3 regions of the Paenibacillus sp. FSL W8-0186 genome follow, and region 1 is predicted to be linked to each of the others. Evidence: a T-box and tRNA genes for the amino acid it is inferred to sense, from the RefSeq annotation. Region 1 holds a T-box; the other regions hold tRNA genes.
The links. The T-box of region 1 lies ahead of ileS (isoleucine--tRNA ligase). A T-box ahead of a tRNA ligase gene usually reads a tRNA of that ligase, here a tRNA-Ile.
Positions count from the first base shown of each region.

Region 2: it encodes a tRNA-Ile, which carries the amino acid that the T-box ahead of ileS (isoleucine--tRNA ligase) is inferred to sense. The anticodon was not compared.
Region 3: it encodes a tRNA-Ile, which carries the amino acid that the T-box ahead of ileS (isoleucine--tRNA ligase) is inferred to sense. The anticodon was not compared.

Region 1 is NZ_CP150207.1:3,652,683-3,659,218, reverse strand. Features, by position in the region: gene MKX50_RS16575 (YggT family protein) at 1-61, shown strand, start outside; gene MKX50_RS16570 (YlmH/Sll1252 family protein) at 71-853, shown strand; gene MKX50_RS16565 (DivIVA domain-containing protein) at 958-1,476, shown strand; T-box leader at 1,543-1,824, shown strand; gene ileS (isoleucine--tRNA ligase) at 1,916-5,011, shown strand; gene MKX50_RS16555 (DUF5665 domain-containing protein) at 5,170-5,514, shown strand; gene MKX50_RS16550 (TraR/DksA C4-type zinc finger protein) at 5,533-6,270, opposite strand; gene lspA (signal peptidase II) at 6,480-6,536, shown strand, end outside.
Region 2 is NZ_CP150207.1:4,683,208-4,689,743, reverse strand. Features, by position in the region: gene MKX50_RS21030 (glycosyl hydrolase family 18 protein) at 1-829, shown strand, start outside; gene MKX50_RS21025 (YgzB family protein) at 888-1,265, opposite strand; gene MKX50_RS21020 (nucleotidyltransferase-like protein) at 1,389-2,276, shown strand; rRNA gene MKX50_RS21015 (16S ribosomal RNA) at 2,697-4,252, shown strand; rRNA gene rrf (5S ribosomal RNA) at 4,336-4,452, shown strand; tRNA gene MKX50_RS21005 (tRNA-Ile) at 4,498-4,574, shown strand; tRNA gene MKX50_RS21000 (tRNA-Ala) at 4,616-4,691, shown strand; rRNA gene MKX50_RS20995 (23S ribosomal RNA) at 4,992-6,536, shown strand, end outside.
Region 3 is NZ_CP150207.1:142,093-148,628, forward strand. Features, by position in the region: rRNA gene MKX50_RS00665 (16S ribosomal RNA) at 1-1,530, shown strand, start outside; rRNA gene rrf (5S ribosomal RNA) at 1,664-1,780, shown strand; tRNA gene MKX50_RS00675 (tRNA-Ile) at 1,826-1,902, shown strand; tRNA gene MKX50_RS00680 (tRNA-Ala) at 2,000-2,075, shown strand; rRNA gene MKX50_RS00685 (23S ribosomal RNA) at 2,375-5,305, shown strand; tRNA gene MKX50_RS00690 (tRNA-Ser) at 5,389-5,480, shown strand; tRNA gene MKX50_RS00695 (tRNA-Met) at 5,503-5,579, shown strand; tRNA gene MKX50_RS00700 (tRNA-Val) at 5,588-5,663, shown strand; tRNA gene MKX50_RS00705 (tRNA-Thr) at 5,684-5,759, shown strand; tRNA gene MKX50_RS00710 (tRNA-Asp) at 5,783-5,859, shown strand; tRNA gene MKX50_RS00715 (tRNA-Phe) at 5,979-6,051, shown strand; tRNA gene MKX50_RS00720 (tRNA-Tyr) at 6,096-6,181, shown strand; tRNA gene MKX50_RS00725 (tRNA-Lys) at 6,186-6,258, shown strand; gene MKX50_RS00730 (helix-turn-helix domain-containing protein) at 6,407-6,536, shown strand, end outside.

The DNA.
Region 1 (6,536 bases):
TTTCGTACTGCGGATGGCCGTTTTCGGCTTGATTGGCGTGCTGAGCTACGTGCTGGGGTAACGGTAGCGTATGCGGTCTAACATCCATGAACATTTTCTCCCGGAAGAGCGCCCGTTCGTTGACCGGGCCTGGGAGTGGGTTGTGAATGCAGGGGATTATCATGAAGCGAAATTGAGCGACTTCCTTGACCCGCGGCATTGCCACATCGTGGAGAGCCTGGCGAATCGCCATGCCGATGTCCGTATCCGGTTGGATGGCGGGTTCCCGGAGGCGGAACGGAAGCGGGCGCTGATCGCACCCGATTACCGGGAAATTGAGGCGGAGCCGATGAACATGAAGGTGCTCAGCATCACGTCGGATGACCAGAAACTGGCTTCGCTTCAGCACGGCGATTATTTGGGAGCCATTTTGGGGCTCGGGCTCAAAAGGGATAAAATCGGCGACATTCATGTCCGCGAAGACGGATGCCATGTCATTGTGGCCGAGGAAATCTCCGCCTTTTTGGATATGAATTTGCGCCAGGTGCACCGGGTGAGCGTGGCGACCGAGGTGCTGGGACTCGAGGCGCTTAGAACGGCAGACGCTGTGCTGGAGCCGCTGGATATCACGGTGGCTTCTTTACGTTTGGACGGGGTCGCAAGCGACGTGTTCCGTTTGAGCCGGAGCAAAATCGTCGTGCCAATCAGGGCGGGCCGCTGCCGGGTGAACTGGAAGACGGAGGAGGATCCGTCCAAACCGTTAAAACCAGGCGACATTGTAGCGCTCCAAGGATTCGGCAGATTCAAGGTGTTGGAGGCGGACGGCATGACGAAAAAGGGCAGACACCGTGTCCGAATTGGTAAATTTGTGTGAAGGCTTTGCAGGAGTTCGGGGATTCCTGTCGAATTTAACAACAACACTTGTGCTGTAATGCTTCTATTTAACAGAAGCTTCGAATTTTCTAGGAGGTGCGCAACATGCCATTAACGCCGCTGGATATACATAATAAAGAATTCTCCAGACGTATTCGCGGTTACGATGAAGATGAAGTCAATGAATTTCTTGATCAGGTGATCAAGGATTACGAGATCGTGATCCGAGAGAATAAGGAGCTCCAGAGCCAGCTGCTGGCCGTGCAGGAGCGGTTGGATCATTTTGCAAATATTGAAGAAACACTCAGCAAGACGATCATCGTGGCGCAGGAAGCGGCGGATGAAGTGAAGAACAACGCTAAGAAGGAAGCGCAGCTCATCGTAAAGGAAGCTGAGAAGAACGCCGATCGGATCGTCAATGAATCGCTGGCGAAATCGCGCAAAATCGCGATGGAAGTCGAGGAACTGAAGAAGCAGGCTTCGATTTATCGCGCCCGGTTCCGTACGCTGGTCGAGGCCCAGCTCGATCTGCTCAGCCACGATGGCTGGGAGTCGCTTGAAGACCGTGAACGGCTTGAGGATCGCGACCGTGAACGCGACCGTGAAATTAAGGAGATTTACTAAAACGTCTGCCTTGTTGACAGAGCGGGGCATCATAAGTTATAACTATAGACATATTAAATTGTGTATATAGATTTGATGATGGGAACCAGTACGCTGTGGTTTTGTTCTCAGAGAGTTGACGAATTGCTGCGAGTCAACGTTCAAGACACAGACGGAATATCATCCCGGAGAAGATGAGCTGAGATTTCCGCCGTGGAAAGCGTAAGCTATATCCGGCTGCCGGCCGTTATACCGGCCCCATATGAAGCGTATGGGATCAGAGTGCCATGCTGTCCGAGCCGGAGCGTTCCGGAGGGGATGCAGTATGGAACAAGGGTGGTAACGCGAGATAAGAGTCTCGTCCCTTTTGGGGCGGGGCTTTTTTTGTTGCCTGTAGAGGTTGCTGCAGCCTGTTAGATTTTAAAGCTAATAATATGCATTGAAAGGAAGTCGCTACAAAATGAGAAAAGTAGATGTCAAAGAACCAGCGCGCGCCCGCGATCAGCGTATCCTGGCCAAATGGAAGCAGGAAAATACGTTCAAACGCAGCATGGAAAACCGTGAAGGCCGCCCGAACTATGTATTCTATGAAGGTCCGCCTACCGCAAACGGCGCTCCGCATATCGGCCACGTTCTAGGCCGTGTAATCAAGGACTTTATCGGCCGTTATCAGACGATGAACGGCTACCGCGTGGTCCGCAAAGCCGGCTGGGATACACACGGATTGCCGGTTGAGCTTGGCGTCGAGAAGCAGCTCGGTATTTCTGGCAAGCAGGAAATCGAGAAATACGGTGTCGAGAAGTTCGTGAAGAAGTGTAAGGATAGCGTGTTCGAATACGAGAAGCAATGGCGTGAATTGACGGAAGGGATCGCCTACTGGACTGATCTCGATAATCCGTATATCACCTTGCAAAATTCATATATCGAAAGCGTGTGGAATATTTTGTCCACCATTCACCAGAAGGGGCTGCTGTACCGCGGTCATCGCGTAAGCCCGTACTGCCCGTGCTGCCAAACGACGCTCAGCTCCCATGAGGTTGCTCAAGGCTATGAAGACGTCAAGGATTTGAGCGCTACGGCGAAGTTCAAACTTAAGGACAGCGGCGAATATGTGCTTGCCTGGACGACGACGCCTTGGACGCTGCCTTCGCACGTGGCCCTTGCCGTAAATCCGGAATTGGAATACGTTCGTGCGAAGCAGGACGACGGCGTATATATCGTTGCCAAAAATCTGGCGGACGACGTGCTCAAAGGCGAATTCGAGATCTTGTCCACGTTAACGGGAGCCGAGCTTGTTGGCAAATCCTATACTCCGCCATTTAACTACGTTTCGCCGGAGAACGGACTCGTCATACTTGGCGCAGACTTCGTCACGGATGCGAGCGGTACAGGGATCGTTCATATGGCCCCTGCTCATGGCGAAGACGACTATAGAGTGTGCCGCGAGAATAAGGTAGAATTCGTCAGCGTCGTCAACTCGCAAGGACGCTATACGGACGAGGTGACAGAATTTGCTGGCCGCTTCGTGAAGGACTGCGATCTCGACATCGTCAAATGGCTCTCGGAACGAGGACTGCTGTATTCTAAAGAAAAATACGAGCACAGCTATCCATTCTGCTGGCGCTGTAAATCGCCGCTGCTCTACTATGCGATGGAGAGCTGGTTTATTGAGACGACCGCGGTCAAGGATCAGCTCATCGCCAACAACAATAATGTGCAATGGTATCCAGGTCATATCCGCGAAGGCCGCTTTGGCAAGTTCCTCGAGGATCTGGTTGATTGGAACATCAGCCGCAACCGTTATTGGGGCACCCCGCTGAATGTCTGGGTGTGCAGCTCCTGTAAGGGCGAATACGCTCCTTCGAGCCATAAGGATTTGCGTGATCATGCCGTTGGTCATGTATCCGAGGATCTTGAGCTGCACAAGCCTTACGTGGATGAGGTGAAGCTCCATTGCCCGCACTGCGACGGCGGAATCATGGAGCGCACATCCGAGGTAATCGACGTCTGGTTCGATAGCGGCTCGATGCCGTTCGCCCAGTATCATTACCCGTTCGGTGATCAAAAAGTATTCGAGGAGCAGTACCCGGCCGATATGATTTGCGAAGGGATCGACCAGACGCGCGGCTGGTTCTACAGCTTGCTTGCTGTATCGACGCTCTTTAATGGCAAGGCACCTTATAAGGCAGTCATTTCGACAGGGCATATTCTTGACGAGAATGGACAGAAGATGTCTAAATCCAAAGGGAATGTCATCGATCCTTGGGATATTATCAATGAATTCGGAGCGGATGCTTTCCGGTGGGCCTTGCTGTCCGACAGCGCGCCATGGAACAGCAAGCGATTCTCGAAGGGCATCGTGGCTGAGGCGAAATCCAAGGTCGTGGACACGCTGGTGAACACGCACTCTTTCTTGACGCTATATGCGGCAATCGACGGATTCAAGCCGGAGGAGCATGAATTCCGCCCTTCGAAGAGCAAGCTGGACCGCTGGATTCTATCCAGACTGAATAGCTTGATCCAGGTTGTAAGCAAAGGGCTTGCCGTGAACGATTTCCTGAACCCGGCCAAAGCGATCGAAGGCTTTATCGATGAGCTGAGCAACTGGTATATCCGCCGTTCGCGCGACCGTTTCTGGGGCAGCGGTCTCGGAGAGGATAAAGTATCCGCATATCAGACCCTAATCAACGTGCTGCTGACGCTTTCCAAACTGATGGCTCCATACACGCCGCTATTGGCAGAGGATATTTATACGAATCTTGGCGGTGGCGAGAGCGTGCATTTGGATGATTATCCGAAGGCTGACGAAGCGCTGATCGACGAGAAGCTGGAGCAGGATATGGAGGCAGCGCGTCAGATCGTCGAACTGGCCCGCAACGTGCGGAATGAGACCGGAATCAAAACACGCCAGCCGCTGACGAGCCTGATCGTCTCGATGGATCATGATTTTGCGGTGAGCGAATACGAGGGAATTATCAAGGACGAGATTAACGTCAAGCAAATTGAACTGGAGACAAGCGACAGCGGATTCGTCGATTTTACACTGAAGCTGAACCTGAAAGTCGCTGGTAAGAAATACGGCAAAAACGTAGGATTCCTGCAAGGCTTCCTAAAAGGAATGCCCCCAGAGGATACCCGCCGGGCAGTAGAAAGCGGAGTAATCCATGTTACTTCTCCAGAAGGGGAAGAGCTGCAAATTACGTCGGATGAGCTGCTGATCGACAAGCAGGCGAAGCCTGGCTTTGCTTCCGCATCAGGCTATGGCATTACGGTAGCACTGAACACCGATATTACGCCGGAGCTTGAGCAGGAGGGCTGGGTGCGCGAGGTCGTTCGGGCCGTTCAGGATACCCGCAAGAAGCTGGATCTGCCGATTGAGAAGCGAGTGCATCTGGTTCTCGATGTAGACGATGAGCTGAAAGCCGCGATCGAGGCATTTGAACAGGTGCTCCGCGATAACGTCCTGATCACAGATGTAACGTTTGGCAAGCTAGAAGGCGAAGCTGAAATCGCGGATCTCGGCACGAAGAAGATCGGAATCCAAATCAAGGGCTAATCGCTGTATGGCAGCCCTGACTGAAGGTCATAATATCTAGAACCCAAGCGCAAACGAGCTCAGGTTATTCCCTTATTCAAGGGAGCCTGGCTCGTTTGCGTTCAATTCAACTAATTGGCTTCTTAGCGCCGCCTTCAGTAAAGGATGGGATAGCCCATATGACTCAGCAGAAACCGGAAGCAGGCCATGATAAATTATCTGATACAGCAGAAGAGAAAGTAAACGTCATGTACGACATGACTCTGAGATGGGCGCAGCAGCTCGAGCAATCCCGGATCATTGAGTATGCCGAGCTGTTGTACCATCCATGGAGCCTCATCTGGCGCAACGTTCTGGCCGGTATGGCCAGGGGCGTCGGAATTGCGATCGGGTTCACTTTTTTTGCAGCTACGATCATTTATATTCTGCAAATCCTGGGGGCGCTCAATCTGCCGATTATCGGGGATTATATCGCCGATATCGTCCGGATCGTACAGCGCCAGCTGGAGCTTAAAACATTTTAGCCAATTCAGTAATCGGGATCAGTAATTGTTCGGTCCGTCGCCAAGCGAATCCTCGCTATCCAGATGTTGCGTGGCGCTCATATGCTTACGGTATTGGCCATTGCGGTAAAAAACGACGTTGCGGCCGTAAATATCTGTAGCAACAAAGCTTTCGTACGGTTCGACGAATCCGTCTAGTTCGTTGCTGGCTTCAATTTCCATATCATTGTAATCATCGACTTCGTCCTCCTCCGCCATGGCTGGAGAGTTCGAGGTACCGTAGCTTTCGACGATCTGCCAGGCGTCCTCGCCGTCAAACTCGGTCTCGTCGGCGCGCTCATCCAGGCTCGTTCGGCCGAACGGCGGATACAGAACTAGCTCTTCTACAGGCCGGTCCCTTGATACCTTGGACTGTGGACTGTGTTCCTTGCAGTAAGCCGTCTCGGGCAGAGCTTTTAGCCGCTCGATATCAATCGGCTGGTCGCAGGTTAAGCAGTAGCCGTAGCTTCCTGCAGCCATCCGATCCAGTGCGTCCTTTACGCGGGTTAGCCGCAACTCATCATGATTGGTGAGAGCCACGTCTTTACCGCGTTCGAACACTTCTGTCCCGATATCGCCAGGGTGATTGTCAATCGTGCTAAGCTCGCTTGTATTGTCGCGGACGCTCCCCTCTAAGCCGTAATGGTCATTGGCGGACAGCTTGGTTTCGATGGACTGCTGCTCGGAGCGCAGCTGGGCTTCAAGCTCCGCGAGGAGCTGCTTGGTAAGATGAGGCATATAAGGTCAGGTCTCCTTTCGGCCCGAATAGTCGCATGGGCATTGTTCATAGCTTTATTTTGCGTCAAAGTACGACGATTTACCTACGGAAAATACTATCTTACATGGACGACTTAATTCCTGCTGTGCTACAATATACAGGGCTTGCATGTGGTTAATCCTACCGCCGGCTGATGCGGGGGAAATGAAAAACGAGGTGACTTTGCCGCATGATATATTTTTTGATAGCGTTAATTATTTTCCTGGTTGATCAGGGTACGAAGTAT
Region 2 (6,536 bases), 1.0 Mb from region 1:
TGTGCAAAGCAAGGCCGATCACGCTTATGTGAAATGGGCCCACGGCAGGGGCATGCAGGTGTGGGGGTTGTTCAGCAACAGCTTCGAGCCGGAAATTACGTCAGAATCCTTATCCACATTTGAACGGCGCATAACGACGATCTTGCAAATGCTGCATTATGCAAAATTGTACGATTTAGACGGCATTAATATCGATTATGAAAATGTTTATACGAAAGACGGGGCCAATTTGACCCAATTCATGAGGGAATTATGGCCCCTGGCACAGGAGCAGGGATTGGTGGTTTCCATAGATGTGACTCCGAAGTCGAATAGCGAAATGTGGTCTGCGTTTTTGGATCGCAGGGCTTTGGCGAAGGTTACGGACTATTTGATCGTGATGGCTTACGATGAACATTGGGCGGCAAGTCCGGTTGCTGGTTCTGTAGCATCCTTGCCATGGGTCCGTTCGTCAATGACGCGGATTATTAATGAGGATGATGTCCCCCCAAGCAAGCTGATTCTTGGCATTCCGTTATATATGAGGGTATGGACCGAAACCGTAGAAGAAGGGGCAACCAAGGTAAAGTCCAAAGCCATCGGCATGAAAAAAGCCCAGGAGATTATCAAGGAGAAGTCCTTGAAGCCTGAGTTTTCGGAAGAGACCGGACAGAATTACGTCGAGTATCGGGAAAACGGAGTTCTCCAGCGAATTTGGCTGGAAGACAAAGATTCGCTGGCTCGCCGGGTAGAATTGGCGAAGTCGCTGCAGCTCGGAGGGATAGCAACGTGGAATCGGAGCTTTGCATCGAGTGATGCCTGGGACGTGCTGAGCAAAATCGCGGAATAGGTTTAACACAAAGAAAGGCGGGAACCTTGGGAGGTTCCCGCCTTTCTTTGTGTTATCATCAGTCGGCTGATTGTGCCGCAGTTTTTTGTTGTTGCAGTTGATCCGCTGTGATGTTTGCCCGTTCTGGATCTAACGTTAACATGGTTCTGCAGAACATGCAGCGATCCGTTTTACCCAGCATTTTGGTTAATTTATGACATTCCGGGCACTCCAGCTGTACGGCAGAGGTGGACAGCATCCCGGCAATGAAATAAATGGCCAAGCTTCCGAGCATAGCGATAAGTCCGATGACAAGGCCGATTCCGGCAATGACTTTACCGGATTGTCCCCAGAAGACGATGCCGGCTGTTCCGAGGACCATAAGCCCCATGCCCATCATGGTCAGGAGTAGGCCCCATAGTCTGAATTCATTGATTTTGCTTGACTTGAAGAACATTTGAGCAAACCTCAATTCATGTTTTTTTTTAGGACGCTGCCTTAAAAAAAGCAGGAAACTTTAATATAGCGTAGAACTATATTATAACGAATTGGTTGAGTAACGCCAAGGTAGGGGGATATCGTGGAACCATCTATTTTTTCATTGGTTGATGAAGACAGCGTCGGCCGGCAAGCCTTAGGCGCTATCGGATACCGTCATGACAAAGGGGAATATCGCAGTTCGCTAGTATACGACTTTGAACTGGTTGTTATTACGGTATGTGAAGGGCGAAATGAAGCTGGCATCGAAATTGAACATTGCACGAACGGAGATGCTCAATACCAGTTGCTCTATATCGGTAACAATGATTTAAAACGCTGGGTAATGACCGGTGAGAACCGGGAAATTGTACAGTGTTTTTTACATGGAGAAATTATTTGGGATGTTGAAGGGGAATTGGCTCGATTGCGCAAGGAAATAATTGATTTTGGGGAGGATATGAAGGAACAACGCAAGTTTATTGAATTTGCCAAGTTTCTGAAAGTGTATATAGAAGCGAAGCGATATACCCAGGATCTTGATTTCCTCGATGCTTATTACCATGTACTTCAGGCTTTGAAGCATTATGCTAGGATCGAATTGATCGAACAGGGAATGCTGCCGGAGAATAGCGTGTGGGAACAGGTGCGTCCCCTTAATTCCGTCGTTTATAAATTGTTTGACGAATTGACGGATAATAAAGAGACATTGGAACAGCGCATTCAGCTGGTGCTTCTGGCTTGTGAGTTCACAATCATATCCAAAATGGCCGACTGCTGTGCGGTGCTGCTTCGCATATTATCAAGCCGCAAAGAGGGGTGGAGCATTCAAGAGCTTAGACAATTGCCCGAGCTTGTTCATGTCAGTGAGGAAGTTCCGATGATACTGCGCAAGCTGGTGCACCACTCCTTGGCGAAAGAGGTTACAAGAGATCCGAAAGGATGCGGCGGCGAGGACCGTGAGATCAAGTATTTAGCAAGCAAATTATGAAGTCATTCATTTCCAATAAAATAAATATAAATAGAGATTGACTCTTCTGTATAATCTGTGTTAAATTAAATCTCGCCCCTTCAAGGCAGCAAGTTCTGAAGAAACATATACAGGCAGCAGCCTAAAAAAGTTTTTAAAAAAACTTGTTGACTTAATTCGGGCGAACGTGATATATTATAAGAGTCGCTGCTGAAACAACGGCGACACGCGAAACAAGGTTGATCTTTGAAAACTGAACAACGAGTGAGCGGGTTTCACGGAAGTGAAATCTAAATAATAGAGTCAGATGCAAATCTGATCTCGTCAGATTCAAAATGAGCAAGTCAAACACCTTAGCTGAAAGAGATTTTACCATTGGTAAAACTTCCTTTCATCTCGGATGAAAGATCCCATCCATTGGATATGCGATGCTTTCATCCTTTATTGGAGAGTTTGATCCTGGCTCAGGACGAACGCTGGCGGCGTGCCTAATACATGCAAGTCGAGCGGAGTTATTTTGGAAGCTTGCTTCCGAAATAACTTAGCGGCGGACGGGTGAGTAATACGTAGGCAACCTGCCTGTAAGACTGGGATAACTGCCGGAAACGGTAGCTAATACCGGATAAATCATTTCGCCGCATGGCGGGATGCTGAAAGACGGAGCAATCTGTCACTTACAGATGGGCCTACGGCGCATTAGCTAGTTGGTGGGGTAAAGGCCTACCAAGGCGACGATGCGTAGCCGGCCTGAGAGGGTGAACGGCCACACTGGGACTGAGACACGGCCCAGACTCCTACGGGAGGCAGCAGTAGGGAATCTTCCGCAATGGACGAAAGTCTGACGGAGCAACGCCGCGTGAGTGATGAAGGTTTTCGGATCGTAAAGCTCTGTTGCCAGGGAAGAACGTCTTGGAGAGTAACTGCTCTGAGAGTGACGGTACCTGAGAAGAAAGCCCCGGCTAACTACGTGCCAGCAGCCGCGGTAATACGTAGGGGGCAAGCGTTGTCCGGAATTATTGGGCGTAAAGCGCGCGCAGGCGGTCATTTAAGTCTGGTGTATAAACTCGGGGCTCAACTCCGAGTCGCACTGGAAACTGGGTGACTTGAGTGCAGAAGAGGAGAGTGGAATTCCACGTGTAGCGGTGAAATGCGTAGAGATGTGGAGGAACACCAGTGGCGAAGGCGACTCTCTGGGCTGTAACTGACGCTGAGGCGCGAAAGCGTGGGTAGCAAACAGGATTAGATACCCTGGTAGTCCACGCCGTAAACGATGAATGCTAGGTGTTAGGGGTTTCGATACCCTTGGTGCCGAAGTTAACACATTAAGCATTCCGCCTGGGGAGTACGGTCGCAAGACTGAAACTCAAAGGAATTGACGGGGACCCGCACAAGCAGTGGAGTATGTGGTTTAATTCGAAGCAACGCGAAGAACCTTACCAGGTCTTGACATCCCTCTGACCGGCGCAGAGATGTGCCTTTCCTTCGGGACAGAGGAGACAGGTGGTGCATGGTTGTCGTCAGCTCGTGTCGTGAGATGTTGGGTTAAGTCCCGCAACGAGCGCAACCCTTAGGTTTAGTTGCCAGCACATGAAGGTGGGCACTCTAGATCGACTGCCGGTGACAAACCGGAGGAAGGTGGGGATGACGTCAAATCATCATGCCCCTTATGACCTGGGCTACACACGTACTACAATGGCCAGTACAACGGGAAGCGAAACCGCGAGGTGGAGCGAATCCTATCAAAGCTGGTCTCAGTTCGGATTGCAGGCTGCAACTCGCCTGCATGAAGTCGGAATTGCTAGTAATCGCGGATCAGCATGCCGCGGTGAATACGTTCCCGGGTCTTGTACACACCGCCCGTCACACCACGAGAGTTTACAACACCCGAAGTCGGTGAGGTAACCGCAAGGGGCCAGCCGCCGAAGGTGGGGTAGATGATTGGGGTGAAGTCGTAACAAGGTAGCCGTATCGGAAGGTGCGGCTGGATCACCTCCTTTCTATGGAGTACCTCGCTTCCGCAGCGAAGCGGTACAAATTTAGCTCGCTCGTTGGTCAGTTTTGAGAGTTCAACTCTCAAGCGTTTGGTGGCAATGGCGGAGGGGTTCCACACGTACCCATCTCGAACACGACCGTTAAGCCCTCCAGCGCCGATGGTACTTGGACCGCAGGGTCCTGGGAGAGTAGGACGTCGCCAAGCGCACCCCGTTTTATGGGTGTTATTTAAATTGAACATTCCTTGTATGGGCCCTTAGCTCAGCTGGTTAGAGCGCACCCCTGATAAGGGTGAGGTCGGTGGTTCGAGTCCACTAGGGCCCACCATACAACTCCATATTTGCTTACGCTTCTTATTGGAGTGATATGGGGCCATAGCTCAGCTGGGAGAGCGCCTGCCTTGCAAGCAGGAGGTCAGCGGTTCGATCCCGCTTGGCTCCACCATAAACAATATCTCTTCCATAACTTACCGCTTGAATGGTGAGTGCGGATTTGATAAGATAGTCTTCCGCCAGTCAAATGGCGAAAGAAACTTGATCCTTGAAAACTGGATATACGAAACGAAATTTGCGTTTTAGAAAATTCCTTTTAGCTGAACTTGTGTCAAAACAAGTTTAATTAAAAGTAGCTAGCGAACGTTTTGGGATAGGCGATCCTTTGGGAGTTACTTTCCACCTTGGTTGAATTTATTCGATCAGGAAAGTGACGGACAACAGAGCGAATAGCCCAAAATGAGAGCGATATGGTTAAGCTACTAAGAGCACACGGAGGATGCCTAGGCGCTAGGAGCCGAAGAAGGACGTGGCGAACAACGAAACTGCCTCGGGGAGCTGTAAGCAAGCTTTGATCCGGGGGTGTCCGAATGGGGAAACCCGGCTGTGGTAATACGCAGTCACTCACATCTGAATACATAGGGTGTGAAGAGGCATACCAGGGGAACTGAAACATCTAAGTACCCTGAGGAAGAGAAAACAAAAGTGATTCCGTCAGTAGCGGCGAGCGAACGCGGATTAGCCTAAACCAGAGAGCTTGCTCTCTGGGGTTGTGGGACGTCTCACATGGAGTTACAAAGGAAGAGGTTAGACGAACAGGTCTGGAAAGGCCGGCCATAGAAGGTAAAAGCCCTGTAATCGAAAGTCTGTTCCCTCCGAGACGGATCCCGAGTAGTGCGGGGCACGTGAAACCCCGTATGAATCTGCCAGGACCATCTGGTAAGGCTAAATACTCCCTAGCGACCGATAGTGAAGCAGTACCGTGAGGGAAAGGTGAAAAGCACCCCGGGAGGGGAGTGAAAAAGAACCTGAAACCGTGTGCTTACAAGAAGTCAGAGCCCTATTTATGGGTGATGGCGTGCCTTTTGTAGAATGAACCGGCGAGTTACGTTCCCGTGCAAGGTTAAGGTGAAGAGCCGAAGCCGCAGCGAAAGCGAGTCTGAATAGGGCGACTTAGTACGTGGACGTAGACCCGAAACCGGGTGATCTACCCCTGTCCAGGGTGAAGGTGCGGTAACACGCACTGGAGGCCCGAACCCACGTATGTTGAAAAATGCGGGGATGAGGTGGGGGTAGCGGAGAAATTCCAATCGAACTCGGAGATAGCTGGTTCTCCCCGAAATAGCTTTAGGGCTAGCCTCGGTAGGACAGTCGTGGAGGTAGAGCACTGATTGGGTGCGGGGCCCGCCAAGGGTTACCAAGCTCAGTCAAACTCCGAATGCCATAGACTGATTAACCGGGAGTCAGACAGTGAGTGCTAAGATCCATTGTCAAGAGGGAAACAGCCCAGACCATCAGCTAAGGTCCCCAAGTGTGTGTTAAGTGGGAAAGGATGTGGAGTTGCACAGACAACCAGGATGTTGGCTTAGAAGCAGCCACCATTTAAAGAGTGCGTAATAGCTCACTGGTCGAGTGACTCTGCGCCGAAAATGTAACGGGGCTAAACACACCACCGAAGCTATGGCTTGATGCATTGCATCAGGGGTAGGGGAGCGTTGTATGCGGATTGAAGTTGGACCGGAAGGACTGGTGGACTGCATACAAGTGAGAATGCCGGTATGAGTAACGAAAAGATCAGTGAGAATCTGATCCGCCGAAAGCCCAAGGTTTCCTGAGGAAGGTTCGTCCGCTCAGGGTAAGTCGGGACCTAAGGCGAGGCCGAAAGGCGTAGTCGAAGGACAACAGGTTGAAATTCCTGTACCACCGTAATCCGTTATGAGCGATGGGGTGACGCAGTAGGGTAGTGACGCGAGCTGATGGATGCTCGTCCAAGCAGTGAGGCTGATGTGTAGGCAAA
Region 3 (6,536 bases), 2.1 Mb from region 1:
GGACGAACGCTGGCGGCGTGCCTAATACATGCAAGTCGAGCGGAGTTATTTTGGAAGCTTGCTTCCGAAATAACTTAGCGGCGGACGGGTGAGTAATACGTAGGCAACCTGCCTGTAAGACTGGGATAACTGCCGGAAACGGTAGCTAATACCGGATAAATCATTTCGCCGCATGGCGGGATGCTGAAAGACGGAGCAATCTGTCACTTACAGATGGGCCTACGGCGCATTAGCTAGTTGGTGGGGTAAAGGCCTACCAAGGCGACGATGCGTAGCCGGCCTGAGAGGGTGAACGGCCACACTGGGACTGAGACACGGCCCAGACTCCTACGGGAGGCAGCAGTAGGGAATCTTCCGCAATGGACGAAAGTCTGACGGAGCAACGCCGCGTGAGTGATGAAGGTTTTCGGATCGTAAAGCTCTGTTGCCAGGGAAGAACGTCTTGGAGAGTAACTGCTCCGAGAGTGACGGTACCTGAGAAGAAAGCCCCGGCTAACTACGTGCCAGCAGCCGCGGTAATACGTAGGGGGCAAGCGTTGTCCGGAATTATTGGGCGTAAAGCGCGCGCAGGCGGTCATTTAAGTCTGGTGTATAAACTCGGGGCTCAACTCCGAGTCGCACTGGAAACTGGGTGACTTGAGTGCAGAAGAGGAGAGTGGAATTCCACGTGTAGCGGTGAAATGCGTAGAGATGTGGAGGAACACCAGTGGCGAAGGCGACTCTCTGGGCTGTAACTGACGCTGAGGCGCGAAAGCGTGGGTAGCAAACAGGATTAGATACCCTGGTAGTCCACGCCGTAAACGATGAATGCTAGGTGTTAGGGGTTTCGATACCCTTGGTGCCGAAGTTAACACATTAAGCATTCCGCCTGGGGAGTACGGTCGCAAGACTGAAACTCAAAGGAATTGACGGGGACCCGCACAAGCAGTGGAGTATGTGGTTTAATTCGAAGCAACGCGAAGAACCTTACCAGGTCTTGACATCCCTCTGACCGGTCTAGAGATAGGCCTTTCCTTCGGGACAGAGGAGACAGGTGGTGCATGGTTGTCGTCAGCTCGTGTCGTGAGATGTTGGGTTAAGTCCCGCAACGAGCGCAACCCTTAGGTTTAGTTGCCAGCACATAAAGGTGGGCACTCTAGATCGACTGCCGGTGACAAACCGGAGGAAGGTGGGGATGACGTCAAATCATCATGCCCCTTATGACCTGGGCTACACACGTACTACAATGGCCAGTACAACGGGAAGCGAAACCGCGAGGTGGAGCGAATCCTATCAAAGCTGGTCTCAGTTCGGATTGCAGGCTGCAACTCGCCTGCATGAAGTCGGAATTGCTAGTAATCGCGGATCAGCATGCCGCGGTGAATACGTTCCCGGGTCTTGTACACACCGCCCGTCACACCACGAGAGTTTACAACACCCGAAGTCGGTGAGGTAACCGCAAGGGGCCAGCCGCCGAAGGTGGGGTAGATGATTGGGGTGAAGTCGTAACAAGGTAGCCGTATCGGAAGGTGCGGCTGGATCACCTCCTTTCTATGGAGTACCTCGCTTCCGTAGCGAAGCGGTACAAATCACGGTCAGCGCAAGCTGCCGGATACACTTTGCGAATGCAAAGTGAACACATCGCTCACTCGTTGGTCAGTTTTGAGAGTTCAACTCTCAAGCGTTTGGTGGCAATGGCGGAGGGGTTCCACACGTACCCATCTCGAACACGACCGTTAAGCCCTCCAGCGCCGATGGTACTTGGACCGCAGGGTCCTGGGAGAGTAGGACGTCGCCAAGCGCACCCCGTTTTATGGGTGTTATTTAAATTGAACATTCCCTGTATGGGCCCTTAGCTCAGCTGGTTAGAGCGCACCCCTGATAAGGGTGAGGTCGGTGGTTCGAGTCCACTAGGGCCCACCATACAACTCCATAATATGCGTCATACTTGATGAGGTTCCCGTGATTTGTTACGGGACAAGTTTCAGAGTGTGCCGTAAATTTTTTGGGGCTTGGATATGGGGCCATAGCTCAGCTGGGAGAGCGCCTGCCTTGCAAGCAGGAGGTCAGCGGTTCGATCCCGCTTGGCTCCACCATTAACAATATCTCTTCCATAACTTACCTCTTGAATGGTGAGTACGGATTTGATAAGATAGTCTTCCGCCGGTAAAATGGCGAAAGAAACTTGATCCTTGAAAACTGGATAACGAAACGAAATTTGCGTTTTAGAAAATTCCTTTTAGCTGAACTTGTGTCAAAACAAGTTTAATTAAAAGTAGCTAGCGAACGTTTTGGGATAGGCGATCCTTTGGGAGTTACTTTCCACCTTGGTTGAATTTATTCGATCAGGAAAGTAACGTACAACAGAGCGAATAGCCCGAAATGAGAGCGTTATGGTTAAGCTACTAAGAGCACACGGAGGATGCCTAGGCGCTAGGAGCCGAAGAAGGACGTGGCGAACAACGAAACTGCCTCGGGGAGCTGTAAGCAAGCTTTGATCCGGGGGTGTCCGAATGGGGAAACCCGGCTGTGGTAATACGCAGTCACTCACATCTGAATACATAGGGTGTGAAGAGGCATACCAGGGGAACTGAAACATCTAAGTACCCTGAGGAAGAGAAAACAAAAGTGATTCCGTCAGTAGCGGCGAGCGAACGCGGATTAGCCTAAACCAGAGAGCTTGCTCTCTGGGGTTGTGGGACGTCTCACATGGAGTTACAAAGGAAGAGGTTAGACGAACAGGTCTGGAAAGGCCGGCCATAGAAGGTAAAAGCCCTGTAATCGAAAGTCTGTTCCCTCCGAGACGGATCCCGAGTAGTGCGGGGCACGTGAAACCCCGTATGAATCTGCCAGGACCATCTGGTAAGGCTAAATACTCCCTAGCGACCGATAGTGAAGCAGTACCGTGAGGGAAAGGTGAAAAGCACCCCGGAAGGGGAGTGAAAAAGAACCTGAAACCGTGTGCTTACAAGAAGTCAGAGCCCTATTGATGGGTGATGGCGTGCCTTTTGTAGAATGAACCGGCGAGTTACGTTCCCGTGCAAGGTTAAGGTGAAGAGCCGAAGCCGCAGCGAAAGCGAGTCTGAATAGGGCGACTTAGTACGTGGACGTAGACCCGAAACCGGGTGATCTACCCCTGTCCAGGGTGAAGGTGCGGTAACACGCACTGGAGGCCCGAACCCACGTATGTTGAAAAATGCGGGGATGAGGTGGGGGTAGCGGAGAAATTCCAATCGAACTCGGAGATAGCTGGTTCTCCCCGAAATAGCTTTAGGGCTAGCCTCGGTAGGACAGTCGTGGAGGTAGAGCACTGATTGGGTGCGGGGCCCGCCAAGGGTTACCAAGCTCAGTCAAACTCCGAATGCCATAGACTGATTAACCGGGAGTCAGACAGTGAGTGCTAAGATCCATTGTCAAGAGGGAAACAGCCCAGACCATCAGCTAAGGTCCCCAAGTGTGTGTTAAGTGGGAAAGGATGTGGAGTTGCACAGACAACCAGGATGTTGGCTTAGAAGCAGCCACCATTTAAAGAGTGCGTAATAGCTCACTGGTCGAGTGACTCTGCGCCGAAAATGTAACGGGGCTAAACACACCACCGAAGCTATGGCTTGATGCATTGCATCAGGGGTAGGGGAGCGTTGTATGCGGATTGAAGTTGGACCGGAAGGACTGGTGGACTGCATACAAGTGAGAATGCCGGTATGAGTAACGAAAAGATCAGTGAGAATCTGATCCGCCGAAAGCCCAAGGTTTCCTGAGGAAGGTTCGTCCGCTCAGGGTAAGTCGGGACCTAAGGCGAGGCCGAAAGGCGTAGTCGAAGGACAACAGGTTGAAATTCCTGTACCACCGTAATCCGCTATGAGCGATGGGGTGACGCAGTAGGGTAGTGACGCGAGCTGATGGATGCTCGTCCAAGCAGTGAGGCTGATGTGTAGGCAAATCCGCACATCGTTAAGGCTGGGCTGTGATGGGGAGGGAAAATTTACAGTACCGAAGGTCATGATCTCACACTGCCAAGAAAAGCCTCTAGCCAGGAGAAGGTGCCCGTACCGCAAACCGACACAGGTAGGCGAGAAGAGAATTCTAAGGCGCGCGGAAGAACTCTCGTTAAGGAACTCGGCAAAATGACCCCGTAACTTTGGGAGAAGGGGTGCCCCGGTAGTGTGAATAGCACGAGGGGGCCGCAGTGAAAAGGCCCAAGCGACTGTTTAGCAAAAACACAGGTCTGTGCGAAGCCGTAAGGCGAAGTATACGGGCTGACGCCTGCCCGGTGCTGGAAGGTTAAGGGGAGCGGTTAGGGAGCAATCCCGAAGCTGTGAACCGAAGCCCCAGTAAACGGCGGCCGTAACTATAACGGTCCTAAGGTAGCGAAATTCCTTGTCAGGTAAATTCTGACCCGCACGAATGGCGTAACGACTTGGGCGCTGTCTCAACGAGAGATCCGGTGAAATTTTAATACCTGTGAAGATGCAGGTTACCCGCGACAAGACGGAAAGACCCCATGGAGCTTTACTACAGCTTGATATTGAACTTTGATGCGATTTGTACAGGATAGGTGGGAGCCTAGGAATCCGGAGCGCCAGCTTCGGTGGAGGCATCGTTGGGATACCACCCTGATCGTATCGAAGTTCTAACCTAGGACCGTGATCCGGTTCGGGGACAGTGTCAGGTGGGTAGTTTGACTGGGGCGGTCGCCTCCTAAAGAGTAACGGAGGCGCCCCAAGGTTCCCTCAGAATGGTTGGAAATCATTCGCAGAGTGCAAAGGCAAAAGGGAGCTTGACTGCGAGACTGACAAGTCGAGCAGGGACGAAAGTCGGGCTTAGTGATCCGGTGGTACCGCATGGAAGGGCCATCGCTCAACGGATAAAAGCTACCCTGGGGATAACAGGCTTATCTCCCCCAAGAGTCCACATCGACGGGGAGGTTTGGCACCTCGATGTCGGCTCATCGCATCCTGGGGCTGAAGTAGGTCCCAAGGGTTGGGCTGTTCGCCCATTAAAGCGGTACGCGAGCTGGGTTCAGAACGTCGTGAGACAGTTCGGTCCCTATCTGTCGTGGGCGTAGGAAATTTGAGAGGAGCTGTCCTTAGTACGAGAGGACCGGGATGGACGCACCGCTGGTGCACCAGTTGTTCCGCCAGGAGCATAGCTGGGTAGCTACGTGCGGATGGGATAAACGCTGAAAGCATCTAAGCGTGAAGCCCTCCTCAAGATGAGATTTCCCAATTAGTAAGACCCCTTGAAGACGACGAGGTTGATAGGCCTGAGGTGGAAGTGCAGCAATGTATGGAGCTGACAGGTACTAATCGGTCGAGGGCTTATCCAATTCCCTATATAGAAGTAGGGCTAACACGCAAATGAAGTTTCGTATCCAGTTTTCAAGGATTAACTTCCTTGAATTTATGGCTTGGAGAGGTACCCAAGTGGCTATAAGGGGACCCTCTGCTAAGGGGTTAGACTGCGTAAGCGGTGCGAGGGTTCGAATCCCTCCCTCTCCGCCATTTTGTACAAGTATATATGTTTGGCGGCGTAGCTCAGCTGGCTAGAGCGTACGGTTCATACCCGTGAGGTCGGGGGTTCGATCCCCTCCGCCGCTACCATAATTTCTGGAGGCTTAGCTCAGCTGGGAGAGCATCTGCCTTACAAGCAGAGGGTCAGCGGTTCGATCCCGTTAGCCTCCACCATATTTATCTAAATCACCTATGCCGGTGTAGCTCAATTGGTAGAGCAACTGACTTGTAATCAGTAGGTTGGGGGTTCAAGTCCTCTCGCCGGCACCATTTTTTCTTGGAGCTGTTATTGCGGAGCCGTGGTGTAGAGGCCTAACATGCCTGCCTGTCACGCAGGAGACCGCGGGTTCGAATCCCGTCGGCTCCGCCATTACTTCCTTCAATAAGGGATGAGAGCCCGTCAAGGGTTGGCAGAATCAAAATAGTGTTTCCACAAAAGTGGGAAAGTTATATACTTAACCGCTTTATTTTTTTGACCAAATTTAATATGGCTCGGTAGCTCAGTCGGTAGAGCAGAGGACTGAAAATCCTCGTGTCGGCGGTTCGATTCCGTCCCGAGCCACTTTTATGCTCTCTCAGGCAACGCCCTGATCTAGCATGAAACCTGGAGGCTTAGCGAAGTGGCCAAACGCAGCAGACTGTAAATCTGTTCTCGTACGAGTTCGGTGGTTCGAATCCATCAGCCTCCACCAGTACGAGCCATTAGCTCAGTTGGTAGAGCACCTGACTTTTAATCAGGGTGTCGAAGGTTCGAGTCCTTCATGGCTCATCCTAAAAGTCGTCAATCTTAGATTGACGGCTTTTTTGTTGTTGTACGCATTTTTACGAGCGAGGCAAATTTTATTTTATTCCGGGGAACATGATACAATATGGACTATAGTCAATAAAAAACGGGGATTGTCCGGAAAGGCCATCTTATGGAGATCAACTTACTCAAGAAACAGCTTGAACTCATAGTTAAGGCTTCTGTCCATTTGTCCAACATGGAAATGCAGGAGTGGGAAAGATTGACGAATGATCATAAATCCAAAGGAGCGGGGATCGCTC